4 regions of the Planococcus sp. NCCP-2050 genome follow, and region 1 is predicted to be linked to each of the others. Evidence: riboswitches for the same ligand, from Rfam matches in the RefSeq annotation. Region 1 holds a riboswitch; each other region holds the start of a gene.
The links. Region 1 has a riboswitch for S-adenosylmethionine ahead of NFU07_RS06230 (methionine ABC transporter ATP-binding protein). Riboswitches for the same ligand answer to the same signal wherever they lie in the genome.
Positions count from the first base shown of each region.

Region 2: another riboswitch for S-adenosylmethionine. It lies ahead of NFU07_RS15110 (5-methyltetrahydropteroyltriglutamate--homocysteine S-methyltransferase); the one in region 1 lies ahead of NFU07_RS06230 (methionine ABC transporter ATP-binding protein).
Region 3: another riboswitch for S-adenosylmethionine. It lies ahead of metK (methionine adenosyltransferase); the one in region 1 lies ahead of NFU07_RS06230 (methionine ABC transporter ATP-binding protein).
Region 4: another riboswitch for S-adenosylmethionine. It lies ahead of NFU07_RS15625 (methionine ABC transporter ATP-binding protein); the one in region 1 lies ahead of NFU07_RS06230 (methionine ABC transporter ATP-binding protein).

Region 1 is NZ_BRCX01000001.1:1,276,252-1,283,543, forward strand. Features, by position in the region: gene cpaB (Flp pilus assembly protein CpaB) at 1-798, opposite strand; gene metX (homoserine O-acetyltransferase MetX) at 1,525-2,538, opposite strand; gene NFU07_RS06220 (O-acetylhomoserine aminocarboxypropyltransferase/cysteine synthase family protein) at 2,551-3,840, opposite strand; SAM riboswitch class I at 3,944-4,055, opposite strand; gene NFU07_RS06225 (glycerol-3-phosphate acyltransferase) at 4,188-4,826, shown strand; SAM riboswitch class I at 4,930-5,045, shown strand; gene NFU07_RS06230 (methionine ABC transporter ATP-binding protein) at 5,169-6,200, shown strand; gene NFU07_RS06235 (methionine ABC transporter permease) at 6,190-6,840, shown strand; gene NFU07_RS06240 (MetQ/NlpA family ABC transporter substrate-binding protein) at 6,871-7,292, shown strand, end outside.
Region 2 is NZ_BRCX01000005.1:179,377-186,668, reverse strand. Features, by position in the region: gene NFU07_RS15120 (aldo/keto reductase) at 1-930, shown strand, start outside; gene NFU07_RS15115 (NADH-dependent flavin oxidoreductase) at 1,096-2,232, shown strand; gene NFU07_RS15110 (5-methyltetrahydropteroyltriglutamate--homocysteine S-methyltransferase) at 2,292-3,419, opposite strand; SAM riboswitch class I at 3,536-3,636, opposite strand; gene NFU07_RS15105 (Ltp family lipoprotein) at 3,840-4,382, shown strand; gene NFU07_RS15100 (hypothetical protein) at 4,568-4,720, shown strand; gene NFU07_RS15095 (Ltp family lipoprotein) at 4,739-5,344, shown strand; gene NFU07_RS15090 (YitT family protein) at 5,404-6,279, opposite strand; gene NFU07_RS15085 (alpha/beta fold hydrolase) at 6,541-7,292, shown strand, end outside.
Region 3 is NZ_BRCX01000003.1:15,249-22,540, reverse strand. Features, by position in the region: gene NFU07_RS11675 (ZinT family metal-binding protein) at 1-116, opposite strand, end outside; gene NFU07_RS11670 (LLM class flavin-dependent oxidoreductase) at 514-1,527, opposite strand; gene NFU07_RS11665 (alpha/beta hydrolase) at 1,550-2,353, opposite strand; gene NFU07_RS11660 (gamma carbonic anhydrase) at 2,457-2,966, shown strand; gene metK (methionine adenosyltransferase) at 3,015-4,211, opposite strand; SAM riboswitch class I at 4,412-4,525, opposite strand; gene pckA (phosphoenolpyruvate carboxykinase (ATP)) at 4,764-6,356, shown strand; gene NFU07_RS11645 (alpha/beta hydrolase family protein) at 6,862-7,292, opposite strand, start outside.
Region 4 is NZ_BRCX01000006.1:46,789-54,080, reverse strand. Features, by position in the region: gene NFU07_RS15645 (arsenate reductase family protein) at 82-435, shown strand; gene gcvH (glycine cleavage system protein GcvH) at 513-893, shown strand; gene NFU07_RS15635 (ribonuclease M5) at 1,058-1,396, shown strand; gene NFU07_RS15630 (thioredoxin family protein) at 1,402-1,713, shown strand; SAM riboswitch class I at 1,762-1,865, shown strand; gene NFU07_RS15625 (methionine ABC transporter ATP-binding protein) at 1,953-2,978, shown strand; gene NFU07_RS15620 (methionine ABC transporter permease) at 2,971-3,639, shown strand; gene NFU07_RS15615 (MetQ/NlpA family ABC transporter substrate-binding protein) at 3,676-4,494, shown strand; gene NFU07_RS15610 (dicarboxylate/amino acid:cation symporter) at 4,690-5,856, shown strand; gene NFU07_RS15605 (hypothetical protein) at 5,963-6,496, shown strand; gene NFU07_RS17800 (YuzK family famiily protein) at 6,685-6,840, shown strand; gene sufC (Fe-S cluster assembly ATPase SufC) at 7,107-7,292, shown strand, end outside.

The sequences.
Region 1 (7,292 bases):
TCAGCTCTCCGGAGACGTCTCGGCTGCGTCATCCTGTTCTTTCTTTTCTGCTTCTTTTTTCTCTTCTGCTTTAGGTTTCTCTTCTGCTTTTGGCTTTTCTTCTTTCGGTTTTGCTTCTGCTTTTTCTTCCGTTTCCTTTGAAGCTTCCGTTTCAGCAGCCGTGTCTGTTTCCGGTGCATCTTCTTTGCCGGCACCGACATTTGCTTTGATGATCCGGACGCTGTCTGCGTAATTCTGCATATGTATTAGCTTAGGTGCTTGTTCGAGTGAAACTTCTAACTGGACCCCCGCAAACTTTTTATTATCATTTGCTACACGTGCTACTTTTACATCTTTCATGAAAATTTGCGTTTTGTTCTCATTGTCAAAACGTACTGAGACGATAATATCGACCCGGTCTAAAGCTTCAAGCTGTTCATCGAAAAAGACACGATCTGAGGCCATTAAAGTGATCAGGCGATTATTTTCTTCCATTACTGCGGAAGCTTGCTTCAACATGTTTTTCGTAATGAAGTCTCCTGCGGATAAAGGAATGACCGATACCTTATTTTGGAGATCGTCAGTGCTTGTAATATGCTGGTCCGTTAAAAACTTTTTCGGGATTTCCTCAACAGCCACATCTTTTGGCGTAATGACGCTTCGAGAGGCGATATCCCCTTTTGCAGCATAAACTTTAACCATTGTTCCCAAGTCGCTGTTCAATTCCTTTACTTTTGATAATGTCAGGAAACCGGCCGTTCCTGCTAGAATGGCAGCTAGTACGAAAAAGATAATTGCTTTTCTTTTGGATTCAATCATTTTGGCACTCCCTTGGCATTAGGCATCTATTTCTCTACTTCATGTCAATAGCAGGAAACTTTTTGCACTTTGCTAAAATTTTCTTTAGTTAATAAAATTGGCAATATTATCCTTCACTTTTTGTCTATATTTTAATTTCCTCTATATGCTTATCATTAAATTTATAGAGCTGTCAAAACCGTTTTCGGTTAGAGGTATTTTTTACAGATAAAAAGTCATATAGGTATTTTTAACCCCTTCTATTACAATGCCATCTATTCATTATCATCCCTCTTTTCTTTAGGCACATTTTCCTTGAAATCCCTCTCTATCTTTTCTCCTTGCTCTTTTACCTGTTATTCGCACTCTCTAACCGTGACTTTTTATTCATTTTTTAAATTTTTTCATTATTATAAAACCTTGAATTCAAGAGTTATTTAATAGAGATATTTACTCAGGACTTTTATCTTAAAACTAGTATAAATACGATGCATTAAAACAGGCATCCTAGTACGGTTTCCTCTTTTTCCTACCCCTGACTCCCAGTAATTACAAGTTGCTAATCCCCTTAATTTTTCCAATAAAAAAAGCTATTTTCATCTTAATAAAGATGAAAATAGCTTTAAATTCATTCAATTTTCCAATTCCATTTGGTTGGAAATCTCTTAAAATTAATATTACGTGGAATTATTACAAGTCCCTCCTGTCGGCGACTCTGCATTTCTTGCTGCAGCTGGTTAAATTTCTTTAAAGAGACAGCTGCGGGACAATGGCATTTTCAAGTTTTTGTTTAATTCTGCTGCTCCATTTATCAAATTCCACTAAAAATCCATCATGGCCAAATTGCGTTTCAACGACTTCCCATTCTGCCTGAGGCTGGGATTTTAGCCAATGAATCATCAATTCGCTCGGATACAGCAGATCATGCGTAAACGATAGCGCAAAAATTTCTACATCCAGAATTTCACCACTGACATCATGGGTGTTCATCGCTTTTAAAAGAGTTAAGTAACTATTGGCATCAAAGCGGTTCGCTAATTTCTGGCCTTGATAATTCAAATAAGATTCTACGTCATAGCCCTTAGCGACCGCTTTTCGGTTAAAACGGCGGTTAAACATTTCAGCGCTTCGGTAAGTGACCATCCCCGCCATTCTTGCCACTTCGAACCCCTTGATTTCAGATGAATGGCTGTAATTTCCATTATTGAAATGTGAATCGTTTTCAATCGCCTGAATTCCAATATAATTAAAAGCGATGCCGTAGTCACTATAAGCTGGGGTTACAGCAAGGGGGAAAATGATATCCACAAATTCCGGATGGGCTCTACCCCATTCCAAAGTCTTCATGCCGCCAAGCGACCCTCCGATGACAGCTGCTAAATGGGAAATTCCGAGCTCTTTTAATGCCTGAAATTCAGCTTGGACCATATCTTTTATCGTAATTGCTGGAAAAGAAGAACGGTACGCTTTGCCTGTTTTGGGATTAGTGGATAAAGGTCCAGTAGAGCCATTGCAGCCTCCTAGAACATTGAAAGTGATGACTTGAAAAATAGTGGTATCCACGGCTTTGCCTGGTCCAATCAAGCCGGACCACCAACCTGGAAGGTCCTCGGTCCCGATCGCATACTGGTCTCCAGTCAACGCATGGCAGACAAGAACGGCAGGACCACCTTCTTTGCCGGATCGTTCATAGGCAAGCTCTGCATTCTCTAAGACTTCCCCAGATTCAAGAACCAAATTGCCGATGGATACACTGGTCATCCGCTTTCCCTCCTAGACGTTTTCGAGCACAGCCGATTTGATGGCCTGCTCAAGATCTGCGATTAAATCTTCCGGATTTTCAAGGCCGACTGATAGACGGATCAATTCTTCCGTGACTCCTGCCCCTTCTAATTCCTCTTTGTTCAATTGCTGATGGGTAGTAGAAGCCGGATGGATGATCAACGATTTCGCATCCCCGACGTTTGCTACATGCGACCATAATCCGACGCCATCAATTACTTTCCGTCCAGCTTCACGGCCGCCTTTAACGCCGAAGTTCACAATTGAACCGTAGCCGTCTTTCAAGTATTTTTGCGCCAGCTGGTGGGATGGATGATTTTCAAAGCCGATGTAGTTCACCCATTCAACTTGCGGATGCTGCTGAAGATATTCAGCGACGAACCGTGCATTGCTGTTGTGACGCGGAATCCGCAAATGCAGCGTTTCTAAACCTTGCAGGAAAGCATGGGCACTGTCCGGACTTAGTGACGGACCGAAATCGCGCAGTAATTGGACGCGCAGTTTAGTCGCAAATGAAGCTCCTTCTGCATCTATGCCATAGCGGATGCCATGGTAGCTTTCATCCGGTTCAGTGTAATTCGGGAATTTCGGATTGTTCCAGTTAAACTTGCCGCCGTCCACAACAACTCCACCAATGGTCGTCCCATGCCCGCCAATCCATTTTGTCGCTGAATGGATGACGACATCTGCACCGAATGCAATGGGGTTGCTGCCATACGGGGAGGCAAATGTATTATCGATCAATAAAGGAATTTGGTTTTCGTGTGCAATTTCCGCTACTTTTTCAACATCAAATACGTTCAAGCTCGGATTTCCGATAATTTCCCCGAAGATTGCTTTTGTTTTATCCGTGATGGCTGCACGGAAGTTTTCCGGATCTGTTCCGTCCGCAAATTTCACGTTGATTCCATAACGTGGGAGTGTGTTGGAGAACAAACTGACAGTACCGCCGTAAAGATTGCTGTCTGCCAAAATTTCATCGCCCGCTTCAGCGACGTTTAAAATAGAGAATGCAATGGCTGCCATTCCGGATGACAAGGCGACAGCTGCAGTTCCCCCTTCCAGCAAAGCTACGCGCTGTTCAAAAACATCCACCGTCGGATTCATGATGCGCGAATAGATATTTCCGGTCTCTTTCAATCCGAATAAATTTTGGGCATGCTCCGTATCTTTAAACACATAGGAAGTTGTTTTATGGATCGCAACTCCTCTTGCTCCAGTTGTTGGATCTGGCTCTTGTCCACCGTGCAATAAAAGCGTTTCTGGTTTAAAATTTGTCATTTCTTTTTCCTCCTAGTTTTTATTGATGAAAACTGAAGACGAGGAGGGAACAGAAAAAAGCCCTCTTCGTTAAGAAGAGGACCGTCATATACGGAGATACCTCCTCTCATCTGCCAGATCGTTGCCGATCTGTAGGATTTAGCACCTTTCCAAACAATTGCTTGGTGGTTGCCGGGCATCATAGGGCCTATTCCCTCCGCCTCTCTTGATAAGAGTATTCAGATTTAGTTTTTCATCTTGTTTAGCAGTATAAAAACATAATTCTCGTTTGTCAAGTGGATAATTCAAAAAATTTCGAAACCTCTCTATCCTTTAAAACGTTTAATACTTATAGAGGAGATGATCTTATGATTCTTTGGTTTATATGCACTTTTATTATTGGTTATTTACTCGGTTCACTTCATGGCTCATCCATCGCCCAATTGATTTCAGGTACGAATGTCAAAAAAGAAGGGGTGAAAAATTCCGGTGCTTCCAATGCGGCCATTGTCCTTGGCTGGAAATTCGGCGCACTTGTCGCCTTGATCGATATTTCCAAAGGGATTGTCTCTGTCTTGGGGCTAAGAATTCTTTTAAGTCAATTCAATTTATCAAATGAATTGGAATGGACAATGCTCTTTGTGATAAGCGCGGCTGTCGTCCTCGGCCACAATTTCCCTTTCTATATGAATTTCGACGGCGGAAAAGGTACAGCGTCCATCATCGGCGTTATGCTTGCACTGGATTGGAAATTGGGGCTTGCCGGCGGATTGCTGCTGGTCGCTTGCGCTTTAGCAACGGATTATTTGGTTGTGGGCGTTCTCGTTCTGTATGGCATGCTGTTTGCCATCGCTTATTTCCCGGCGGAAGGCAGTTGGCCGCTTCTCACTGCCTTCGGACTTTTTGCAATGGCATTCTGGAAACACATTGAAAATATTAAACGAATCAAAAACGGAACGGAAAGCAAGGTTTCTTCTGTCTTCCGCAAGAAAGCGGGGCCTGCGTGAGAGCAGGCTTTTCATTTTTCATTAATTTATTTTAAAAAAGTTTCTTGACTTTTCCGCATTGACGCACTAAAGTGGAAATTACAAATCGAATACTTACATCACTTTCTTATCCAGAGAAACCGAGGGACAGGCCCTATGACGTTTCGGCAGCGGATTCGCTTTAAGCGAAAACTGTGCTAATTCCTGCAAATGCATGTACGTGCATTTGGAAGATGAGAATTGAGATGGTTTCATTCCGGAGCCCTCTTTTTTCTTATGGACAAGAAAAAAGAGGGCTCTTTTTGTTTTATTTTTTACAGGTTTGTACGTATTCGATCTATACAGCATGAGGAGGCTATTTGAATGATTCAATTTGAGGGGGTTACGAAAACCTACCATTCCGGCAAACAGGAAATCCACGCTTTGAACGGCATCGATCTTACTGTTGAAACCGGAGAAATATATGGCGTCATCGGTTTTAGCGGCGCCGGCAAAAGTTCACTGATCCGGACGGTCAATTTACTGGAACGCCCGACGAATGGACGAGTGCTCATCCATGACAAGGACATTTCCACTCTTACCAGCAAAGAAATCCGGGATACCCGAAAAGACATCGGAATGATTTTCCAGCATTTCAATCTATTGAATTCGAAAACGGTATTCCATAATGTCGCGATGCCGCTGATTCTGGCAAAAACACCGAAAAACAAAATTAAAGAACAGGTGAAAAACCTTCTTGAATTTGTAGGCCTGGCAGACCAGGCAGAAAAATATCCGGACCAGCTTTCAGGCGGACAAAAGCAGCGGATCGGGATTGCCCGGGCACTAGCCACCAACCCTTCTGTCCTGCTATGCGACGAAGCAACATCCGCACTTGATCCCCAGACGACCCAGTCCATCCTGGATTTATTGCGGCGCATCAATCGTGAATACAATATCACCATCCTATTAATCACTCATGAGATGGGCGTCATCCGGGAGATTTGCGATAAAGTAGCGGTCCTCGAAGCCGGAAAAGTCATTGAGCAAGGTTCCGTTTACGAAGTTTTTACAAATCCGAAGCAACCGACGACTCAGCGTTTTGTCCGTTCGGTCATGAACGATGAACTGCCGGAATCCTTGTTGACTAAAATCCAGGATCCGACGCAGAACCATTCCATCTACCGCGTCCAGTTTACAGGCTCTTCGGTCGGACAGCCGCTCATGTCCAAAGTATCACGTGAATTCAACCTCGACCTCAATGTGCTCTTTGGAAATATCACGGAATTGCAAGGTGAGCCTTACGGCAACCTGATCGTAGAATTTTCAGGAAGTTTAAGCGAGATCCAACGTGCGCTGACTGCGATCCGCAGCGATTCGGTCAAAGTCGAGGAGGTAAAGAATTATGCTAGTTGATAACGAACAGATTTTAGAAGCTTTGTGGGAAACGGTTTATATGACCGGTGCTTCGTTCTTATTCTCAATCATTATCGGTTTCCCGCTTGGCATCTTGCTAGTCGTAACAAGAAAAGGCCATTTACTGGCAAATGAACCCATTTCGAAAGTATTGAACGTTATCATTAATATTTTCCGTTCAGTCCCTTTCATCATTTTGATGGTTGCTATCATTCCGCTTACCCGGTTGATTGTCGGTACATCCATCGGCACTGCCGCTGCCATCGTCCCGCTTGTGTTCTATGCAGGACCATACATTGCCCGGCTGATTGAAAACTCATTGCTCGAAGTCGACAAAGGCGTCATCGAAGCCGCCCAGGCAATGGGTGCGACACCTGGGCAGATCATTTTCCGCTTCCTCATTCCGGAAGCTTTGAGTTCATTGGTACTGGCACTGACTATCGCCATTGTGGGATTGATTGGAGCATCCGCTATGGCTGGAGCAATCGGCGGTGGCGGACTTGGAGACTTGGCAATTACTTATGGTTATCAGCGCTTTGACACAGTCGTCATGCTGATTACAGTCGCTATACTCGTTGTCCTTGTGCAAGGCGTTCAGTCTGCCGGCAACTTGCTATCTAAAAAAGTACGAAGAAGTTAACTAAAAAACACTTACTTGGAGGAATACATCATGAAAAAAATTACATTGACGGTTTTATTCGCATTATTGGCTTTGGTCCTTGCGGCTTGCGGCGATGATGCTTCAGGAGAAGAAGGAAACAGAAAAGTGACGCTTGGCATTAGCGGATCCGATACATCCATTTGGGATTTTGTCGCGGAAAAAGCGGAAAAAGAAGGCATTGACCTTGAAATCATTACGTTCTCTGATTACGTAGCGCCAAACCTGGCACTTGCTGAAGGCGAGCTTGACTTAAACGCATTCCAGACCATTTCTTATTTCGACGAGTTTGTCGCAGAACACAATATCGACATCGTGCCGATCGGTTCAACTGTAATCGCACCGATGGGCCTCTACTCCGACAAATACGAATCAATTGATGAACTTCCTAACGGATCACAAATTGCTGTACCGAACGAAGCGACGAATATGGG
Region 2 (7,292 bases), on a different contig from region 1:
GGCAATATGTTCAGAGAAGTTCCGGAAGATGAAGCGATGGAGACCATCCGTTCTGCCTGGGATGAAGGAATCCGGTATTTTGATACAGCGCCGTTCTACGGGGCGGGGCTCGCTGAGTTGCGGCTAGGTGAAGTTTTATCTTCCTATAACCGAGATGAATTTCTCTTAAGTTCGAAAGTCGGCCGGATTATCCTCGATGAAAAAGAAGAAAAAGAAGGGCTGTTTGAAGATGGCCGGCAAAATAAAATCGAAACAGATTATACGGAAGACGGCACGCTGAAATCGATTGAAGACAGCTTGAAGCGTTTGAAAACGGATCGCCTCGATATGGTTTTCGTCCACGATCTGTCCCCGGACTTTTTAGGGGATGAATGGATTACGAAATTTGACGAAGCACGCCATGGCGCTTTTAAAGTACTGGACCGTCTTCGTGATGAAGGGGTCATTAAAGCGTGGGGGCTTGGCGTCAATACAACGACTCCAATTGAAGTGGCGCTTGAACTGGAAGAAGCTCATCCCGATTTGAGTTTATCAGCGACCCAATACACCATTCTGCAGCATGAACGGGCTCTTGAACGCATGATGCCGCTGGCGCTTGAAAAAGACGGCGGACTTATCATCGGCGGTTCCTTCAATTCAGGTGCGCTGTTTGGCGGAGATTATTTCGATTACAAAGAAATCACGCCCGAACAGAAAAAGAAAGTCGAGCGCTTTACGGAAATCGCTAAAAACCACGGCGTTAACTTAAAAGATGCCGCGATTCAATTTTCAACAGCGCATCCTGCTGTTAAAGCAGTAGTGACGGGTTCGACAAGACCGGATCGCATCAAAGAAGACATGAAGGCATTGAAAGCGGTCATTCCAGCGGCCTTCTGGCAAGAGCTGCTTGAAGAGAAGCTGATTTCTGCAAAAGCCGTATTGCCGAAATAAGCACCAGCCACGAAAATAGTCCAATAAATCCAAAATGGCCCCAGTCCATTTTGGATTTATTTTGTTCGAGCAGAATCTCCTATTCCGCGAGCTAGAATTCTTGTAGTCCACATGAGCCTATGCTAATTTGGATAAATGAGCCAATAGAAAAGGGGAATATAATAGATGAAACCAGAATTCAATGCTTTATTCGAAGAAATCAAATTGCCGAACGGCGTCGTTTTGAATAACCGCTTAGGCGTTGCACCAATGACAACATACTCAGGAAATCCGGATGGTACGGTATCGGATGAAGAATTGCTTTACTACCGCCGCCGCTCGAATATCGGCAGCTTGTTCATCACTGCCTGCATCGCCGTTTCAGAGAATGGCATCGCATTCCCAGGGCAATTCATCGCGTTCAAAGAAGACCTGATCATGCCACGTTTGAAGCAATTGGCCGCTGAAATGAAAACAAACGGCAATAAAGCCATTCTGCAAATGCAGCACGGCGGACGCCAAGGTCAGCCGGAACTGATTGAAGCAAATGAAACGGTAGCACCAAGTTCAGTTGGGGGAACGCCTGAAAAAGCAGCACCCCGTGAATTGACAGCTGAAGAAATCACGAACATCATCCGTGACTTCGGCGAAACGACGCGCCGGGCAATCGAAGCTGGTTTTGACGGCGTGGAAATCCACGGAGCGAATACGTATTTGCTTCAGCAATTTGTCTCGGAAGCGACCAATCGCCGCGAAGACGAATGGGGTGGAAGCTTTGAGAACCGTTTGAAATTCCCGCTCGCTGTTCTAGCGGAAGTGAAGCGCGTAGGGGCAGAATTCGCAAATGAAGAATTTATCGTCGGCTACCGTTTGTCTCCAGAAGAATACAGCGATTTGGGCGTTGGCTACACGATCGAAGAAACAAAAGTTCTGACTGAGAAGTTGATCGAAGGCGGCATCCACTACTTGCACGTATCGTTGATGGATTATAAAAAACGTCCGCACAACGAAGCGATTGAAGGGACAATCGTGGAGATTCTGTCTAAGCAAATCGCAGGTCGCGCAGCGTTCGTCGTTGTCGGAAACGTAAGAAAACCGGAAGACGCCGTTGCAGCACTTAAAGAAGGCGCGGATATTGTCGTGATGGGCCGCCAAGCATTGGTTGATCCGGAATGGACGGAAAAAGTGAAACAAGGAAAAGAAGACGAGATTTTCCACAGTGTTCCAAAAGAGCGGAACGGCAAGCTTGATATCCCGGGACCGCTTTGGCAGTTGATGTCGATGTACAAAATGGTCGAAATCGAAGAAGAAGTGAACGTTTAATTTTCGATATCTTTCAAAACAAGAGGCAAGCGCCATTTTTCAGCGCTTGCCTCTTTTATTTATTTTCCGAAAATCTCTTCAGATACTTCGACGATATAGCGAAGCTTGTCCCATTGCTGCTGTTCAGTGAGGATATTGCCGTGGTGGGTTGAGGCAAATCCACATTGCGGACTGATGCATAGTTGCTCAAGCGGGACATACTTGGCGGCTTCTGCTACACGTGCTTTAATGATTTCTTTGTCTTCGAGTTCGCCGTTTTTCGAAGTAAAGACACCGAGTACCACTTTTGGCCCGCCAGCGGGAATGTGTTCAAGCGGTTGGAAACTGCCGGAGCGGTCGTCATCGTATTCCAGGAAGAAGCCGTCCACTTGTTCTTTGGCGAATAGGGTCGGGGCAATCAGCGCGTAGCTTCCTTCAAATGCCCAGTCGGACTGGTAGTTGCCTCGGCACAGATGGGTCGTTACGGTAAGGTCTTCCGGTTTGCCTTCAAGGACGCCGTTTGCGACGCGCAGTGCAAGGTCGATCAAGTATTCGCGGCTATACTTGCCGTCGTTGAACGGGATATCCGGAGACGATAAGCCGGCAATATAGACATCGTCAATTTGAATATAGCGCGCTCCTAAATCATAGAACGTTTTAAAAGCATCACGGTAAGCTTGGATCACGTCTGTTGCGTAGTCTTCAAGATCCGGATAGAAATTTGCATTGCGAATGCCTTCATTGAAGAATTGGTTCGGACTTGGAATCGTCAGTTTCGGAATTGCACGGCCGCCGACAATTTCTTTGAACTCGATAAAGTCTTTGATAAAAGGATGATTGTCGTTAAAGGAAATTTTGCCGATATTCCGCACATCATACGCTTCAGTTTCAACATTTTTGAATCGATAGCCCGTTTCCGGCGTATAGCCTTCAAAACCGTTGATATGGGCCATGAAATCAGTGTGCCAGAATGTGCGGCGGAATTCGCCATCAGTCACAGCCTTTAAACCGACTTCGATTTGCTTGTCGACGATGCGCTTGATTTCAGTCGTTTCCACCTCCCGCAGCTGTTCCTCTGTGATAAGGCCTTCTTTAAATTCTTTTCGTGCTTGATGGATGCTGTCCGGACGGAGAAGGCTTCCGACGTGATCTGCTTTGAATGGAGCATTAACTACAGTTTTCGGTGTTTCAGTAATTGGGTTTGTCATGTGGAATTCCTGCTTTCTGTTTTTAGTTTGGGTCAAGCCCGTTTTGCAGGGCTCTCATTCAAATGAAAAAGAGCCCTCTTCAATAAAGAAGAAAGCTCCCGTCAGGAAATCTGTTCTTCTCATCTTCTAGGCTTTCGCCTATTGGAATTAGCACCTTGCCCGTGGGCGGTTGCTGAGACATCGTAGGGCCAATTCCCTCCGTCTCTCTTGATAAGAAATCGATTATTCAGTTTGTTGTGATTCGATGTTTATAACCATAAGCCAGTTTGGAAGGAAATGCAAGGATATTCGGGAAATTTATTTTTCTAAACTTATTGAGGGAACATCAGTAGAACATGAGGCGTCTAAAAAATGCTGTCTAAAATCATCCAGTTATACTACGATAAGTGAAGAGAAATAAGAAAAAAGAGGGAATTGAAGATGGGGAAAATAAATGCATTCGTCAAGACAAAATGGAAGTATCTATTGGCCGTCGTCATTGCTTTTGCAGTCGGCGGAAGCCATGGGTTTTTACAATCCCCGACATATAGTTCTACAACCGATAATCAAAAAAAGCAGGAAAAGCTCGAAGCGTCCACTAAAGAATTAGCATCAAAAGTGGAAGCGTTGGAAGCAGCGAACAGCGAGTCTGATAAAAAAATCAATGAATTGAAAGCGCAATTGAAAAAAATGGAGACACCTTCGCAGCAGCAGGCGGTTGCTCGCGCAGATAACTTCTTGAAATACTCGCCTTTTTCAGAGAGCGGGTTGATTGAACAATTAGTGGTTGCGGGCTATAGCGAGGGAGATGCCATGTATGCGGTTCAAAGCTTGGAAGTGGATTGGCAGGCCAATGCAGTAGAAGAGGCGGAAGGCTATGTGAAGTATGGCGCTTTTTCGCGTAAAGAGTTAATTGATCAATTAAAGTCTGGCGGCTACAGTGAAGAAGATGCCACGTATGCAGTAGATTCTGTAGGGTTATAACAATAACAATAAAGATGGGAAGTTCTCTATTAAAAGAGAACTTCCCATCTTTTGTACATTTCTTAGGTGTAAATTTAAAAGTAAACAAAAAATAATCACTTTGTCGCGTTTAATGTAAATAAATGTATTAATTTAGAAACCTATAGACTACAATGAACAGAAAGAGTGGAAAGAAGGAATAATAAATGGAAAAAATTCTAAGGTTTGTTAAACATAATTGGAAGTATATAATAATAGCCTTTATTGCTTTAATTATCGGTGGTAGTTTTGGGCCTTCACAATCAGAAGTAGATGCCTCTACAACTGAAAATCAAAAAATGCAAAAAGAACTTGAATAAGAAAATGAAGAATTGGTATTGCATATTGAAACACTTGAAGCTGACAATAAAGAATTTGTTGAAAAAGTTAAAGAATTAGAAGCGAAAGTAAAAGAAGCAGAGCCGTTTTTCCTATTAGAAGAAAAAGAAAGAAAAGCGAAAGAAGCGGAACTGAAGAAAAAAGAAGAGGAAGAAAAAGCGAAAAAAGCAGCTGAAGAAAAGGCTGCTAAAGAAAAAGCAGAGGCTGAGGCAAAAGCGAAAGCAGAAGCGGAGGCGAAAGCAAAAGCCAAGGCCGAAGAAGAAGCGAAAGCAAAAGCTGATGCGGAGGCAAAGGCACAAGCCGCTAAAGATGCAGAAACACTCTCACAGCAACAGGCGATCGGGATGGCTGAGAATTATCTTGGGTCTATGGCTTTTTCGAAATCGGGTTTGATTGAACAATTAGTTTACGAAGGCTTTAGTAATGCAGATGCTACGTATGCAGTTGAAAGCATTGAAGTGGATTGGAGTGAACAGGCAGTTAAAACTGCTGAGAATTATCTTGATTCGATGTCCTTTTCAAGATCCGGTTTGATTGAGCAATTAATATATGAAGGCTTCAGTAACGCAGATGCCACGTATGCAGTAGATTCCGTAGGGTTATAAAAAATAGACGCTGAGCTCCCCGATTTCTAGGGAGCTCAGCGTCTTTTATAAGGGAAGAATTAATGGATATCCCGTTTTTTAAAGTTTCCGCCTCGGACTTCGGCAACGTCATAAACCGCTACGAATGCGTTTTTGTCGATTTCGTAGATGATTTCTTTCATTTTGCTGTCTTCCAAACGGTTGATGATGCAAGTGATTTCTTTATACTGATCGTTTGTATAAGCACCTTTTACCAAGCTGTAAGTGGCATTTCGACCAAGGCGGTCGTAAATCGTCTGCACAAGAAGATCCGGTTCTTGCGAAATGATTTTATAGGTTTTCGAGCCGCTGAACCCTTCTTCAACAAGGTGGATGACTTTAGAAGCGATGAAATAAGCGATTCCGGAAAGGAAAGCCCCTTGCAGTCCGAAAACGAATGAAACGACGATAAAGACAAATAAATTTAAGAATAAGATCATGTCACTCGTACCGAATGGCAATTTACGCGAAAGCAGCACAGCGAGCATGTCGATTCCATCTAAAGCGCCGCCGTTCCGCAAAGCGAGACCCATCCCGAAGCCGATAATGATTCCTCCAATAACTGTGACGAGCAGCGTATCGCCTTCGATAATGGTTGGAATGTGGTGCATGACGGTTGTCGCATACGCTAAGGAAGCAATGCCGATGATGGAATAGATGGCAAAGCTTTTCCCGATCTGTTTATAGCCAAGATAGACGAATGGAATGTTGAGGACAGCGATCAGTAAGCCAAGCGGCAAACCGAATAATTGCGAGCCGACGATGCTGAGGCCGGTGACGCCGCCATCTGAGACGTTGTTTGGAATTAATACAGCTTCAAGTCCATAGGCTGTGATAAAGGCGCCGATGATGATCGGCAATGCTTTTTTGATTATTCTCCCGATGCTCATTTTACGTTTTTCGGATATTGCACTCATATGCTATTCCTTCTTTCCAGCAGTTTCTTGAATATTTTTTTACTCTAACTATTAAATATAAACTTTTTTATCCTTTTTTAACAGGATAAATGGAAAAAATCAGCACATGAAAGATTTTATCTGTACTAATATAATCAGAAAATTCTGTTTTATTTAAGGCGTTAGCCGCGTATAATTGACTTAGGAAGTAGTGAGGCTTTCTCCATACATAACAGCTTGCTTCCTAGACCGAGGAAAATCCAAGGGAAGGGCGGAATGTTGATGATTGAGAATCTGTTTTATTCACAAGAAAATCACGGGCCATTTGAGATTTATGAGCTAGGGGATTTTAAGTTGGAAGAAGGGGGTACGATTCCCAATTGCCAATTGGCGTATGCAACGCATGGCCAATTGAATGAAGCGAAGAATAACGCCATCCTGATTCCAACTTGGTTTTCAGGAACCAGCAAAGATTATGAAACTTACATCGGGGAAGACAGAGCGCTTGATCCGGCAGAATATTTTATCGTGGTGATCAATCAGATTGGGAATGGCTTGTCGAGTTCGCCGCATAATAGCCTAGAATCCATCAGTATGAGCGGTTTCCCGAAAGTGCGCATCGGAGACGATGTACGGGCGCAGCATCAATTGATAACGGAAAAATTCGGAATCGAGGAATTAGCTTTAGTGGTCGGCGGGTCCATGGCAGCGCAGCAAACTTACGAATGGGCAGTTCGATTCCCAGATATGGTCAAGCGGGCGGCGCCAATTGCAGGCACTGCTAAAAATACGGTCCATGATTTTCTGTTCACCCAGACGCTGATGGATGCCATCACTTCTGATCCGGGTTGGAATGGCGGCAATTACACTTCCCATACAGAAGTCGCGGGCGGCTTGAAGCGGCATGCCGATATTTGGGCCGTCATGGGCTTTTGTCCGGAGTTTTTCAATCAAGAAAAATGGGATTTGTTTGGTGTAGCGACTGTGGATGAATTGGTCGGCGGTTTTTTGGAGCCTTTCTTTCAAGCGATGGA
Region 3 (7,292 bases), on a different contig from region 1:
TCTGAATGAGCCTGCTGCTCAGTGGCGCTGCCCGTGTTTGTTTCGTCAGTTGACTGGCATGCGGCTAATGCTAAAACCACTAGGAATAACCCGAGTCCTTTTATTGTTTTCTTCATTTTCTATTCCTCCTAAAATTGAATGCCTTTTCTTTATGTACAGTCTTTCAAAACCCAATTGCCCTTCTTTTATTCGTAATAATTACGCTTTGTAAAACCGCAAAAATTTTTCCGTTCTTATGTATCAAAACCCTCAGCTCAATAAAAAATTCTCATTCAACTTGATACGGTGAACCTGTAGTTGCAATCCAATATATTCTCATTCGCTCCTTTTAACCATTTTTACAAATTGTAATCATTACGTTTTATAGATTATATTTATTTCTTCCTAATTGCAAGCCTTTTTTTATATTCCCGTGTAATAAAAAAAACATCCGCAAATGTTGAAAACATTTTACGGACGTTTATTCGTCTTAAGAACCGATTCAATTTTTTAAAAGTAAATCGTCTAATTGCTTTATTTGCTTTGCCGTTTCTGCATTTCTTCTGCCACTAATCGGTAAGAAGCCAATTTGTCGGCGAAATCATACGTGATGGTCACAAGCATAACTTCATCCGCACCATAGCCTTCTGCTAATTCTTCCAAAGCATCGACTACTTTTTCAGGTGTCCCGACAATCATCCGTCTGCGGTTTTCTTCTACCAGCAGGCGTTCGAATTTAGAATACGGATAATTGAAGGCGCGCTCAGGCGGCGGCGTGCCATTTGATGGCATTCCTTGTGCGCCCATGGCTAGTGATAAGTCCATCGAAGACGCCACCCATTCCGCTTTCTCTTCCGTTTCTTGGCATACAACGAAAATCGCTACGCCTTGATACGGTTTTGATCCATCCATTGATTCGAAACGGTCGCGGTAAGTTTTGGCAAAACTTTGGCCGCCTTCTCCATTGATAAACTGCGCGAACATATAAGGCAAGCCTTTTTCAGCAGCCAATTGCGCAGAACTCTGGCTCGAACCCAGCACCCAAACCGGCGGTGCTGAATCTGTCACCGGCGTCGCTTTCATGCCGTAGTACGCATGGTCTTCCGGAATCCGATCTTCCAAATACATGCGCAGTTCGTCTATTTGAGCAGGAAAACGGTCTACATCCCGTTTCCGTCCTTCATTCAGCGCGTAGCTCGCCCGCGGCATTCCGCCCGGCGCCCGCCCAACACCGACGTCAATCCGTCCGGGATATAAAGTTTCAAGGAGCTTAAAGTTCTCAGCCACTTTAAAAGAAGAGTAATGCGGCAGCATGACCCCTCCTGAGCCAAGCCGAATTGTATTTGTCATTGCCCCCAAATGGGATATCAATATTTCCGGTGAAGAACCTGCGAGCGTCGTAGCATCATGGTGTTCGGAAACCCAAAATCTCGTATAGCCCCATTTCTCTGCCATTTGTGCGAGCTTCGCTGTTTCTTTCAGCGCTTCCTCGGGTGTACGGCCCTCTGAAATCGGCGATTGATCTAATATACTAAAGGCTAAAGCCATGTCATCCCTTCTCTCACAAAACTTAGTGCACCACGTATCCTAAAGAACGCAAAACATTCTTGATAAATAAATGCGAAGAAATAAAGATGTCTTCGCGTTCTGGCTCCTGGAATAAATCGTGGTAAGCATTTGTCCATTCTTTGTAGCTGAATTCCTTAAGATTTTGCTGTTTGAGCCAGCGTTTCGCTATTTCTTTATCCGTGATCATATCCCGTTCTCCTGTATGGATAAATACCGGAATGTCCGGAAATACCCCTTTGCTTTGGGCAAGCTGCTTTAAATAGGATTGAAGCTCATGATACCAGCCTACCGAAATTTCAGTCCGGTAGAAAGGATCCTCTTTTTCCTGCTCGATTACTTCTTGGTTCTTGGTCAATTCTTCAATGGAAATATGGTGATTGATCTTTACTCGGGAAGTCACTTTATGAAAGCCGGTCAAAGCATTCGAAAATTTAGAAGGTGTCTTGATCAATTGCAGCCAAGGCGAAGTGAAAACAACTCCGGCGATATCCATTCTATTTTTGGAAAGCACACTCATCGCAAGAGTCGCCCCTAAGCCGTGAGCCACGATAAATACCGGCAATTCGTTTTCCATCGCTACTTTAACCGCTGTCTTTATGGATTTCTCGTACTCTTCAAACGGTTCCCGATGCGCCGTATCTTTTTCCGCATTTTCGCCATGCCCAGGCAAATCTCCCATGATGACATGGAAATTCGCGCCACGCCAATGATCGATTTGCCAAGCATATCGCAGATGATGTTCATATGCACTATGAATGAGGACTACTACAGCTTTTGCCGGTCCGATGGATTCCCATTTCCACATTTCAAGCCACCTCTTTCTCTTGCGCAGGCTGCAACGCCATTTGACCTTTACGCTTATTTTGATAGGATTAGTATTATCTTATCTTTTTTACTGGAGGTTTTCCATGATTTACCCATTCAAAGACAAACACCCATCCATTCACCCCTCAGCTTTTATCGCTGACCATACAACGATTACAGGCGATGTCGTTATCGGCGAAGATTCCTCGGTCTGGTTCAACACCGTCATCCGCGGCGATGTCGCACCTACCATTATCGGCAAGAAAACCAATATCCAAGACCTATGCATGCTTCATCAAAGTCCAGGGAACCCGCTGATTTTGGAAGACGAAGTCACTATCGGCCATCAAGTGACCTTGCATAGCTGCAAAATTCGCAAAGGTGCGTTAATCGGAATGGGGTCCATCATCTTAGACGGGGCCGAAGTCGGAGAAGGGGCATTCATCGGAGCCGGCAGCCTCGTCCCGCAAGGCAAAGTCATTCCTCCTGGCATGCTGGCATTTGGAAGGCCTGCCAAAGTGGTGCGCGAGCTGCGCAAAGAAGATATCGAAGACATGCAGCGCATTGTCCGGGAATACGCTGAAAAAGGCGCTTACTACAAATCGCTTCAATAAAAAAAGACGGCTGAGCAAATTTGCTCAGCCGTCTTTTTTTATGTGTTTTTATTGAGCGGATTGCTCTTTCAAAGCTGCTGCTTTGTCCGTGCGCTCCCACGGAAGATCGATATCCGTGCGGCCGAAATGGCCATATGCTGCCGTTTGTTTGTAGATTGGACGGCGAAGATCCAACATTTTGATGATCCCTGCTGGACGCAGATCAAAGTTCCCGCGTACAAGCTCAATCAATTTGTTTTCTTCTACAGTGCCTGTTCCAAACGTATCGACTGCAATTGATACTGGGTGAGCTACGCCGATTGCGTAAGCCAGCTGTACTTCACAACGTTCAGCAAGGCCGGCTGCGACGATGTTTTTCGCTACGTAGCGAGCTGCATATGCTGCAGAACGGTCCACTTTTGTTGCATCTTTTCCTGAGAAAGCACCGCCGCCGTGGCGCGCATATCCACCGTAAGTATCTACGATGATTTTGCGTCCAGTAAGGCCGGCATCCCCTTGTGGCCCACCGATAACAAAGCGGCCAGTTGGATTGATGAAGTATTTTGTTTCTGCATCGATCAAGTGTGCAGGAACCACTTCGTTGATGACATATTCTTTAATATTGCGCTGGATTTGCTCAAGCGTCACTTCTGGATGATGCTGCGTAGAAATAACGATTGTGTCCACACGCAATGGTTTATTGTTTTCATCGTATTCGATTGTCACTTGCGTTTTGCCATCCGGGCGCAAGTATGGAAGAATTTCTTCTTTCCGCACTTCTGCAAGGCGGCGCGCCAATTTATGCGCTAAGGCAATCGGAAGCGGCATGAATTCTTCTGTTTCGTTAGTTGCGTATCCAAACATCAGACCTTGGTCTCCTGCTCCGATATCATCTAGTTCTTTATCTGTCATTTGGCCTTCACGCGATTCAAGCGCTACGTTGACTCCGGCAGCAATATCCGGTGATTGTTCATCAATTGCTGTCAAAACGGCACTTGTTTCAGAATCGAAACCGTATTTTGCACGGGTATAGCCAATTTCGCGAACAGTTTCACGAACTACTTTCGGGATATCCACATACGTAGAAGTCGTGATTTCACCGGCTACTAAAACTAGTCCTGTAGTTACGGTTGTTTCGCATGCAACGCGTGCATTTGGGTCTTCTGCTAAAATCGCATCCAAAATTGCGTCTGAGATCTGATCGCAAATTTTATCCGGATGTCCTTCTGTTACTGATTCTGACGTGAATAATCGACGGTTTGTCAAAATGTGTTCCTCCTTAGATCCTGCGAGATTGCTCTCGAAATTGATACGGTACTCGTTTCCCATGTCAAGTCCGTTCCCAAAAGGGATTGAACTTTAAGCCGTTGTGGCTCTTGTACACGAGGATTAAGGGCAAAATTTCATAAAAAAATCCCTTCCATCATATACATGAGGAAAGGAGAAATCATCAGTAGCACCTTTCACTCTTATCGTCCAAGGCCTTGTGCCTTGCTTCAGGTTTGGCACCTTCTCTGCATATTCGCAGCAGGTTGCCGGGTTTCATAGGGCCTGCCCCCTCCACCAGCTCGGAATAAGAGTATCCGTTCAATTTTTCATCATACGGAATGTGCTTAGCGATGTCAACGTTTTTAATGACCAACTCTTTCAATAAAAGATATAATGGTTTTATTGGCCTCCAAAAAGCACATTATTTACGTTTTTTTCGATTCCCTTTGTTATTAGTATAGACTATTTAACACAATGTGTTATACTAATCTTCGAATATACATCCTCCCCATTCGCAATGGGAATAACCGAAAAGGAAGGTACATATAAATGAATCCAGTGAATATCAAAAACGACCTAAAGGATCTTTTAAATGGCCAAAACGTGCACGTTCAATTATCTGTTCCACAATTAGTGGAAGCTGCAACATCCCGTGGGGAAGCGGTATTAACTAGAGAAGGCGCTGTAGCAGCCGAAACCGGCAAATATACAGGCCGCTCGCCAAAAGATAAATACATCGTTGATGAGGCAATTTCGAGAGACAAAATAGATTGGGGCAATGTCAACCGCCCGATTTCTTCGGAAATTTTCGAGAACCTTTATGCCAAAGTGATCGATCACTTAAAGCAAAAAGATGCTCTATATGTATTTAAAGGCTTTGCTGGAGCTGACCATGAGTCACGCCTGGCGATTCAAACCATCAATGAATATGCATGGCATAACCTGTTTGCGCATCAATTATTCATTCGTCCGACAAAAGAAGAGCTGGCAGCGCATGAAGCAGAATTTACGGTTGTCTATGCGCCTACCTTCCATGCAGATCCGGCTATTGATGGCACAGATTCTGAAACCTTCATCATTGTATCGATGGAAAAGAAAATCATCTTGATCGGCGGAACAGAATACGCCGGCGAAATGAAGAAATCGATTTTCTCCATCATGAACCACATCTTGCCGGAAAAAGGGATTCTCCCAATGCACTGTTCAGCGAACGTCGGCAAAGACGGCGATGTTACGTTGTTCTTCGGATTATCAGGTACAGGAAAAACAACCTTGTCAGCAGACGGCGACCGCAAATTGATCGGCGACGACGAGCACGGCTGGTCGGATAACGGCGTTTTCAATATCGAAGGCGGCTGCTATGCGAAGACCATCAATTTATCGCGTGAAAACGAACCGCAGATTTATGACGCTATTCGTTTCGGATCGGTTCTTGAAAATGTTGTTGTAGATCCGGAAACGCGCATCCCTGATTATGACAATGGTTCCCTAACTGAGAATACACGAGCAGCTTATCCGATTCAAGCAATCGATAATATTGTAGACCCGTCTGTAGGCGGACACCCTAAAACTATCGTGTTCTTGACGGCTGATGCATTTGGCGTCTTGCCTCCAATCAGCAAACTGTCAAAAGAACAAGCGATGTACCACTTCTTAAGCGGCTATACATCAAAACTTGCGGGCACAGAACGCGGTATTACAGCACCTGAAGCCACTTTCTCAACTTGCTTCGGTTCACCGTTCCTTCCGCTTCACGCAACTGTGTATGCAGAAATGCTGGGCGAGAAAATCGACGAACATGGTGTGGAAGTCTTCTTGGTAAACACAGGCTGGACTGGCGGCGAATACGGTGTCGGAAGCCGTATGAAACTTTCTTATACACGTACAATGGTGCGCGCTGCGATGAAAGGCGAATTGCACAATATCGAGACAGAAAAAGAAGCAATCTTTGGCTTGGAAATTCCAAAAGAAATTCCGGGCGTGCCTACTGAAGTCTTGAATCCACGCAATGCATGGACAGATAAAGACGCATACGATCAAAAAGCTAAAGAACTTTCATCTAAATTCCAAGACAACTTCAAAAAGTTCGGTACAGTAGATCCAGCCATCAGCCAACTTGGCGGACCGGCTCCACTGTCATAAGCAAACAAACGGAAAGAAGCTCTCCAGTTAATATGGAGAGCTTCTTTCCGTTTGTCGAGAAACTGGTTGAATTGGAGCATCTGCTTCTATAAACCGCACTTCGGCGCTATGGACAAGGCTCCCACAATAAGCCGAGAAGACCACTCGTCTTATTGCTTCGCCCAGTCCGAAGCCGCGCCGGTGCTAGAGAACTTTCTAGAGATATGGAGCAAAACAGCGGAGGAAAACCGTACTGCTCCTGCAGTGCTGCGCACTTCGTCGCAAAGTATGGGCCGAATTCAGTTCGGCCCATACTTGCCTGCGGCTTAGCGAGTCGACCGATATACCGCAGGGAGCGCCGCGAACGAGGAGGATTGGGCGTGAGCCCGCTGGAAAGCGCAGCTGTTTTGTGGAATATCGGATTCCTGAATGAAACTTATTTTAGTTTCTATCTTTTTCAACACACTGGAAAGAAGCTCTCCAGTTAATATGGAGAGCTTCTTTTTTATTTCCTGGTTCCAATCGGTCAACTTTTTTCCTGCTCTTTCATCCAGACAGTCAGCGCTTTCGCCACTTTCCGGTTCGCTGCCGGCGGGAAGAAATGCGTGTATTCCGGGAAATACCAGGTTTCATGCGCTTGTTCATTCATCTTCAATGCCTCTTCCAATAAATACGCCTGCGCAGGAAAGACATTCTCATCTTGCAAGCCATGAATAATTAAGAATGGCATATGTGCTTCCTCGATCCGCAGCAGCGGATTCCGCTCTTCGAAGGCAGTCAAAGCGGTGTTTGGAGTGCCGCCATACAAGCGCTTCATCATGCGCCGCATATCAGGGCGTTCTTTATACGTCAGCACTGTATCCGTTACTCCAGCCCATGTTACGACCGACGCAATATCATCACGCAAGACCGCTGTCCAAAGTGCCATGATGCCGCCGCGCGAAAATGCCAGCAGGT
Region 4 (7,292 bases), on a different contig from region 1:
AGCGCGGCTTCCGAGCCGCGCTTTTTTTACGTCGACCAGCAGCCTTTATTTTGGTAAGCTTGTGGAAAAGGAGGTTTCTGCATGATTACTTATTACGCTTATCCGAAATGCACGACGTGCCGCAAAGCCAAGAAATGGCTGGAGCAGAATGAAGTGGAATTCAACGAGATCCACATCGCTGAAAATCCGCCTTCAAAAGAAGAATTAAGAAAAATTTATGAAAGCAGCGGCATGGAATTGAAGAAATTCTTCAATACAAGCGGCATGATCTACCGGTCGCTTGGATTGAAAGATAAACTGTCTTCTATGTCCGAAGATGAACAGCTGGAATTGCTTGCATCTGACGGCATGTTGATCAAACGTCCGCTCGCTTTTGACGGGCAGAAAACAACGCTCGGATTCAAAGAAGCGGATTATCAAAATGCTTGGCTATAAAGCATTTGAAATCTTGTATTTCAATGGGGTTTATGTCAAACTGAAATTGAGTTAATTACATATCTGGAGGGATTTCGATGAGTACACCACAAGAACTTCGTTATTCAAAAGAACATGAATGGGTAAAAGTAGAAGGCGGCACTGCCCGCATTGGCATTACGCATTTTGCACAAGCTGAACTTGGCGATATCGTTTTTGTTGAGCTTCCGCAAGTCGGCGACGAAATTAAAAAAGACGAGCCATTTGGCAGCGTTGAATCAGTTAAAACGGTATCGGAGCTATATGCACCAATCAGCGGCCGTGTAATCGAAGTGAATGCTGAACTCGAGGACAACCCTGAACATGTGAACGAGTCTCCATACGAACAAGCGTGGATGGTGGTAATCGAATCCCCGAACGAAGCTGAAATTGGCGAATTGATGACTGCAGACCAATACAAAGAAATGACAAACGAGTAAAATCAAAGCGCCTTTTTGGGCGCTTTTTTCATCTCCAGATTTTCCGCCATAAGCAGGATTCTAGAACAAATCGAGCAATCGTTTTATAATAAGAAGTATTAACTCTTGCTTAAAAGGCTTTAACTAGTTGAGGCAGCTATCTATTTCCAGTGAGGTGTAGTCTTATGGAAAAGGTGATCGTGGTGGAAGGGCGCAGTGATAAAACCAGAATCGCACCGCTCATTGCAGAACCCGTGACGATTCTTTGCACAAATGGTACAGTAAGTGCGTCAAGGCTTGAAGAGTTGCTGCTGCCTTATGAGGATCTGGATATCATCATTTTGGTGGATGCGGATAAATCCGGTGAGCAGCTGCGGAAATTGGTCAAAAGGGAATTCCCTGAAGCGCGGCATTTCTATATCAATCGAAGCTATAAGGAAGTGGCGGCGACGCCGATCCGGATTTTGCTTGATGTGCTGATCTCAGCGAATGTTCAAGTCAATAAGCTAGTAACTGAGGGATGAACAAGATGAATGAATGGACACATAAAGAGTGGCTGAAAGAAAAAAATACGCATGAATCAGCCGCTTATTATTTATATACCCCCATGTGCGGCACTTGCCAGGTTGCTTCTAAGATGATGGATGTCGTCAAAGAACTGGTCCCGAATGTCCGCTTGGGCAAAGCGAATTTAAATTATGTACAGGAAATTGCTTCTTTGTATCAAGTCGAAAGCGTACCATGCCTGCTGATAACAGAGAACGGCCAGTTGAAAGAAAAGATCTATGCTTTTCATTCGGTGCCTTTTTTGTATGAAAAGTTAAAAACTGTTGACGAATAAATCCCTGCATGGTAAATTGAATTTCTGAATACTAATTAAATATCGTAACTCTTATTAAGAGTGGTGGAGGGAAGTGCCCTATGAAGCCCGGCAACCGTCATGAAAATGAAATGGTGCCAAATCACACAAAGTCTGACTTTGGAAGATGAGAGAACGGTTATCGTGTCATTACACGTTCACCCTTCTGCTCAATTCTGCGCAGAAGGGTTTTTTATTTTTGGGGGTAGGAGTTGTAAATAATGATTGAATTAAAAAAATTATCGAAGGTCTTCGATACAGGGAAAGGTACCCTTACCGCCGTTGATCATGTGGACTTGTCCATTGGAGCCGGTGAAATTTTCGGCATTATCGGTTATAGCGGCGCCGGAAAAAGTACCTTGATCCGGTTATTGAACGGTTTGGAAAAACCGTCAGATGGATCGGTTGTCATCAATGGCCAAAACATTACGGCAATAAAAGGCAATGATCTTCGCAAAGCACGGCAGAAAGTCAGTATGATTTTCCAGCATTTCAACTTGCTATGGTCGCGTACCGTCAAGGAGAATATCGAATTTCCGCTCGAAATTGCTGGTGTGCCTAAAAGCAAGCGAGATGCGCGCGTATTGGAACTGGTGGAATTGGTTGGCTTAAAAGGAAGAGAAAATGCATATCCTTCACAGCTATCAGGCGGCCAGAAACAGCGGGTCGGCATCGCACGAGCATTGGCAAACGAACCGGAAGTGCTGCTTTGTGATGAAGCGACATCGGCACTTGATCCGCAGACGACAGACTCGATTCTTGAATTGCTGGTCGATATCAATAAACGGCTCGGACTAACGATTGTGTTGATTACCCATGAGATGCATGTCATCCGGAAGATCTGCCACCGGGTCGCCGTCATGGAAGGCGGGCGCGTAGTAGAACTTGGCGATGTGCTGTATGTTTTCCAATCTCCGAAAGAAGAAATCACGAAGCGTTTTGTAGCTCAAGTAACCGACACGGAAGATTCCCAGGAAACGATTAAGAATTTGCGGAAGCTATATCCGACTGGGGAATTGGTGAAATTGGTCTTTGTAGGTGACCAAACCGAACAGCCGATTTTGACTCAGCTGATCCGCAAGTATCCAGTGGATGTGAATATTGTGCAAGGGAATATTGCTCATACGCAACGCGGAGCTTATGGAACCTTGATCTTACAGATGAAAGGTTCTGCTCAGGAAATCAGTGAGGCGCTCACTTACTTGAATGCAGAAAGCGTTCAAACGGAGGTGATGTCAAATGATTGAGTCCTTATTCCCGAACGTTGATTGGGAGAACATGTGGGAAGCGACACTTGAAACGCTCTACATGACAGCGATGTCTACGTTTTTCACTTTTGTTATCGGGCTGGTTCTCGGAATTGTATTATTTCTGACAGCGCCCAAACAATTATGGGCAAATAGTATCGTCAATTGGTTGACTGGAGCTTTCGTCAATATTTTCCGCTCTATTCCTTTTATCATCTTAATCATCTTATTGATTCCGTTCACGAAATTCCTGATCGGTACAATCCGTGGGCCGAACGCAGCTCTGCCTGCCTTGATCATCGGGGCAGCGCCGTTTTATGCGCGGATGGTGTTGATCGCGTTAAAAGAAATTGATAAAGGCGTTATCGAAGCTGCACGTTCAATGGGAGCAACCACTTGGACGATTATCCGCAAAGTGCTTTTGCCGGAGTCTAAGCCGGCGCTGCTATCAGGAATTACGGTAACAGCCATTGCCCTTGTCGGGTATACCGCAATGGCCGGAATTATTGGTGCAGGCGGACTGGGAACTTTGGCTTTTCTTGATGGATTCCAGCGAAGCCGCGAAGACGTCACGTTAATGGCGACGATTTTAATATTGGTAATTGTATTCGCAATTCAATTTATCGGCGACTGGATGACCACTCGCTCAGATAAGCGTTAATAGAAAAACATTATAGAAAAAAGGGAGATCACACACATGAAGAAACTTGTAGCAGGAACATTATTATCCGTATTGGCACTGGCTGGGTGCGGGAGCGACAACGGCGGGTCAAGCGAAGAAGAGTCAAGCACATTAAAAGTCGGAGCGTCTAACGTGCCACACGCGGAGATTTTAGAAAAAGCCAAACCGCTTCTTGAAGAGCAAGGCATTGAATTGGAAATTGAAACTTATCAAGATTATATCTTGCCGAACCAGGATTTGGATTCAGAAGAAATCGATGCGAACTATTTCCAGCACATTCCGTACCTGGAATCTCAAATCGAAGAATTCGGTTATGATTTTGAAAATGCAGGCGGCATCCACATCGAACCGATCGGCGTTTATTCCCAAAAATATGCATCATTAGATGAATTGCCAGACGGCGCAACTATTTTAATGAGCAACTCAGTTGCTGACCATGGCCGCATCCTATCGCTTCTTGAAGCAGAAGGCCTAATCACTTTAGCGGAAGGCGTTGACAAGACGGTAGCCGAAGTGAGCGACGTTGTGGAAAACCCGAAAAATCTTGAATTTGATGCAAACTATGAAGCAGCTTTGATGGTTCAACTATATGAATCAGGTGAAGGCGATGCTTTATTGATCAACTCGAACTATGCAATCGATGCAGGCTTGAATCCATTAGAAGATTCAATTGCACTTGAAAGCTCTGAGTCGCCTTACGTAAACGTGATTGCAGTAAGAGCTGGCGATGAAGACAGTGAAAATGTCCAAGCGCTTGTAGAAGTTTTGAAATCACAAGAAATCCAAGATTTCATCCTTGAAGAGTGGGGCGGTTCAGTCGTACCGGTCGACTGATTAACGATAAAAAGAAGGTCCAAGTAAAATTGGGTCTTCTTTTTTTATTGCATAAAAGCCCCAAGATAAACGTGAAACTTGTTTGTGGAATAATGAAAATATTACGAGAATACACTAATGGGTTACAATTATTTGCTTCCTGTGCTATTTTTAAATAATAAAATATACATTTGTTCATCTAGGGAGGACAATCGCATGAAGTTCAAATTCGGCTTATTGCCCCGGATTATTCTGGCAATTGCATTAGGCGTTCTAATCGGCTCTTTTGCGCCTGAATGGATGGCGCGCATTTTTGCGACATTCACTACGGTGTTCGGAAATTTTCTTAACTTTGTCGTGCCGTTAATTATTCTCGGTTTTATCGCACCTGGAATTGCTAAGCTCGGGAAAGGATCTGGGAAACTGCTGGGCCTTGCGACGGGTTTTGCCTATGCTTCGACTATTGTGGCAGGAATTTTGGCCTTCTTTGCGGCAACTGCCATTTTGCCGAACTTTATGGATAAAGGTTCGATGAATGGCATTGACGATCCTGCAAAATCCTTGGCCACTTCTTTCATTGATATGCCAATGGAACCGGTATTCGGCGTCATGACTGCTTTGATTTTGGCATTCTTGCTTGGAATCGGAATGGCTTCGACGGGCAGCAAAACGATGCTTTCGTTTTTTGAAGAATTTCAATCGATTATTGAAAAAGTCATTTCTTATGTCATTATTCCATTGCTGCCATTCCACATCTTCGGCATCTTTGCGAATATGGCATACGGGGGAGCGGTAGCGAAGATTCTTTCGCTCTTTGCTGTCGTATTCGTTATGATTGTCATTCTGCACTGGGTGATGCTGTCAGTTCAGTATTCAGCAGCTGGTGCATTAACTAAGAAAAACCCTTTGTTCCTATTGAAAACTATGCTTCCTGCCTATTTTACGGCACTTGGCACACAGTCTTCTGCAGCAACGATTCCGGTTACAGTGAAGCAAGCACGAAAGACTGGTGCAAATGAACGGGTAGTTGATTTCGCTGTGCCCTTGTTTGCAACAATCCATTTGTCTGGGAGCACGATCACGCTTGTTTCTTGTGCAATCGGCGTTCTATTTATCACGGGGCAAGATCCCTCGTTCTCTGATTTCTTGCCATTCATCTTCATGCTTGGCGTTACCATGATTGCTGCTCCCGGCGTACCTGGGGGAGCTGTTATGGCCGCGCTCGGTTTGCTTGAAGTGATGCTTGGTTTCGATCCAACAATGATTGCATTGATGATTGCGCTGTATATGGCGCAGGATAGTTTTGGAACTGCAACGAATGTGACGGGCGACGGCGCTTTAGCGATTATCGTAGACCGTTTTGCCAATGGTAAAAAAGTTTAGAATACATGTGTAATTCGATCTATTCCGGCTATTCCCCCAACTATATACTCCTCCATATCGCTTATGCTATTATATGGAAGGATTATTATACTAAGGGGGAAACAACATGAAGAAATTACTTGCAATCGGATTCTCAGCTGCTTTATTTTTAGGGGCGTGCAGCGATGATACAGCATCAGATGAAAAAGCTTCAACTGATAAAGAAACAGAAGAAACAGCTCAACAAAATACAGATGTAAAACAGGATATGATGAAATTCTATCTTTCCATTTCAAAAACGATCAACGCTGTTGATGCGGACTTGAACGCTTACGAAACAGCTCAAGCGGAAGAAACACTTCCAGAAGGTGCAGATCTTCAAACAATGAAAGATGCAGCGAAAACTTCAGCAGAAGAAGCGGCGAAAGCTGTGGAAGGAATCGAAATTCCAGCTGAACTAGAAGAGCAGCAAGCAGACATTGAAACATCATTTGCATCAATTAAAGAAGCATATGATATGAAAGCGGAAGAATTGACAAAAGAAGCGCCTTCTTTTGAAGCGGCTAACGCAAAATTCATGGAAGCTGATGAAAAACTTAACGCTTTATTAGAAGAGCAAGGGCTAATTCCTTCAAGCCTTCTTAATGAAGTATCTCAATAATAACTTTGAAGACCCAGCTTTGGCTGGGTCTTTTGTTTTACGTATTTTTCATCCGACAATGGGGCTAATTTCAGGAAACTTCTTTTAAATGGGTTTTTACTGGAAAGCAATGGGTATAATAAGAGTGAAACAAAATCAGAGAGGAATGGTTCATTATCGATTCACACGGAATTGAACATACCGAAAAGATGGAACAGGCGTTTAGAGATGTACACGGATTTGGTATCGACGAATATCAAAACGACACTGACAAGATTGTAAAAGTGGAACAACGGAGAGAACGAGATTATCAGCAAGGCCAGCAAGTGGCTGCTCGTTTAGAGCGTCTAGTACACCGTGACTAATAGAAAACCAGAGCCAGCGCGAATGAGCGCTGGTTTTTTTATTGATATGTATTCTCATTTAGTTATGCGGTATTGAAAATAAAACCAATGGAGCGCATACGAGAAGATTCGCTAAAAACCGTTATAAATTCAGTGTTGTAAATTGTTTTTTATGCAATTTCTGTTTCGGTTTAAAGATTTGCTACTCAAGTGAATTTCGGTTAAGATTAGAATGATACTAATTAAGAATGGTTTCCATTCAAAATTCACTTTATGGAGGTATTTACATGTCAACTTTGGTCATTACAGATTTACACGTTAAAATCGAAGACAAAGAGATTTTAAAAGGTGTGAACTTAACAATTAATACAGGTGAGATCCACGCAATCATGGGACCTAACGGAACTGGGAAATCTACATTGGCTTCAGCAATTATGGGCCATCCAAAATATGAAGTAACGCAAGGAAGCATT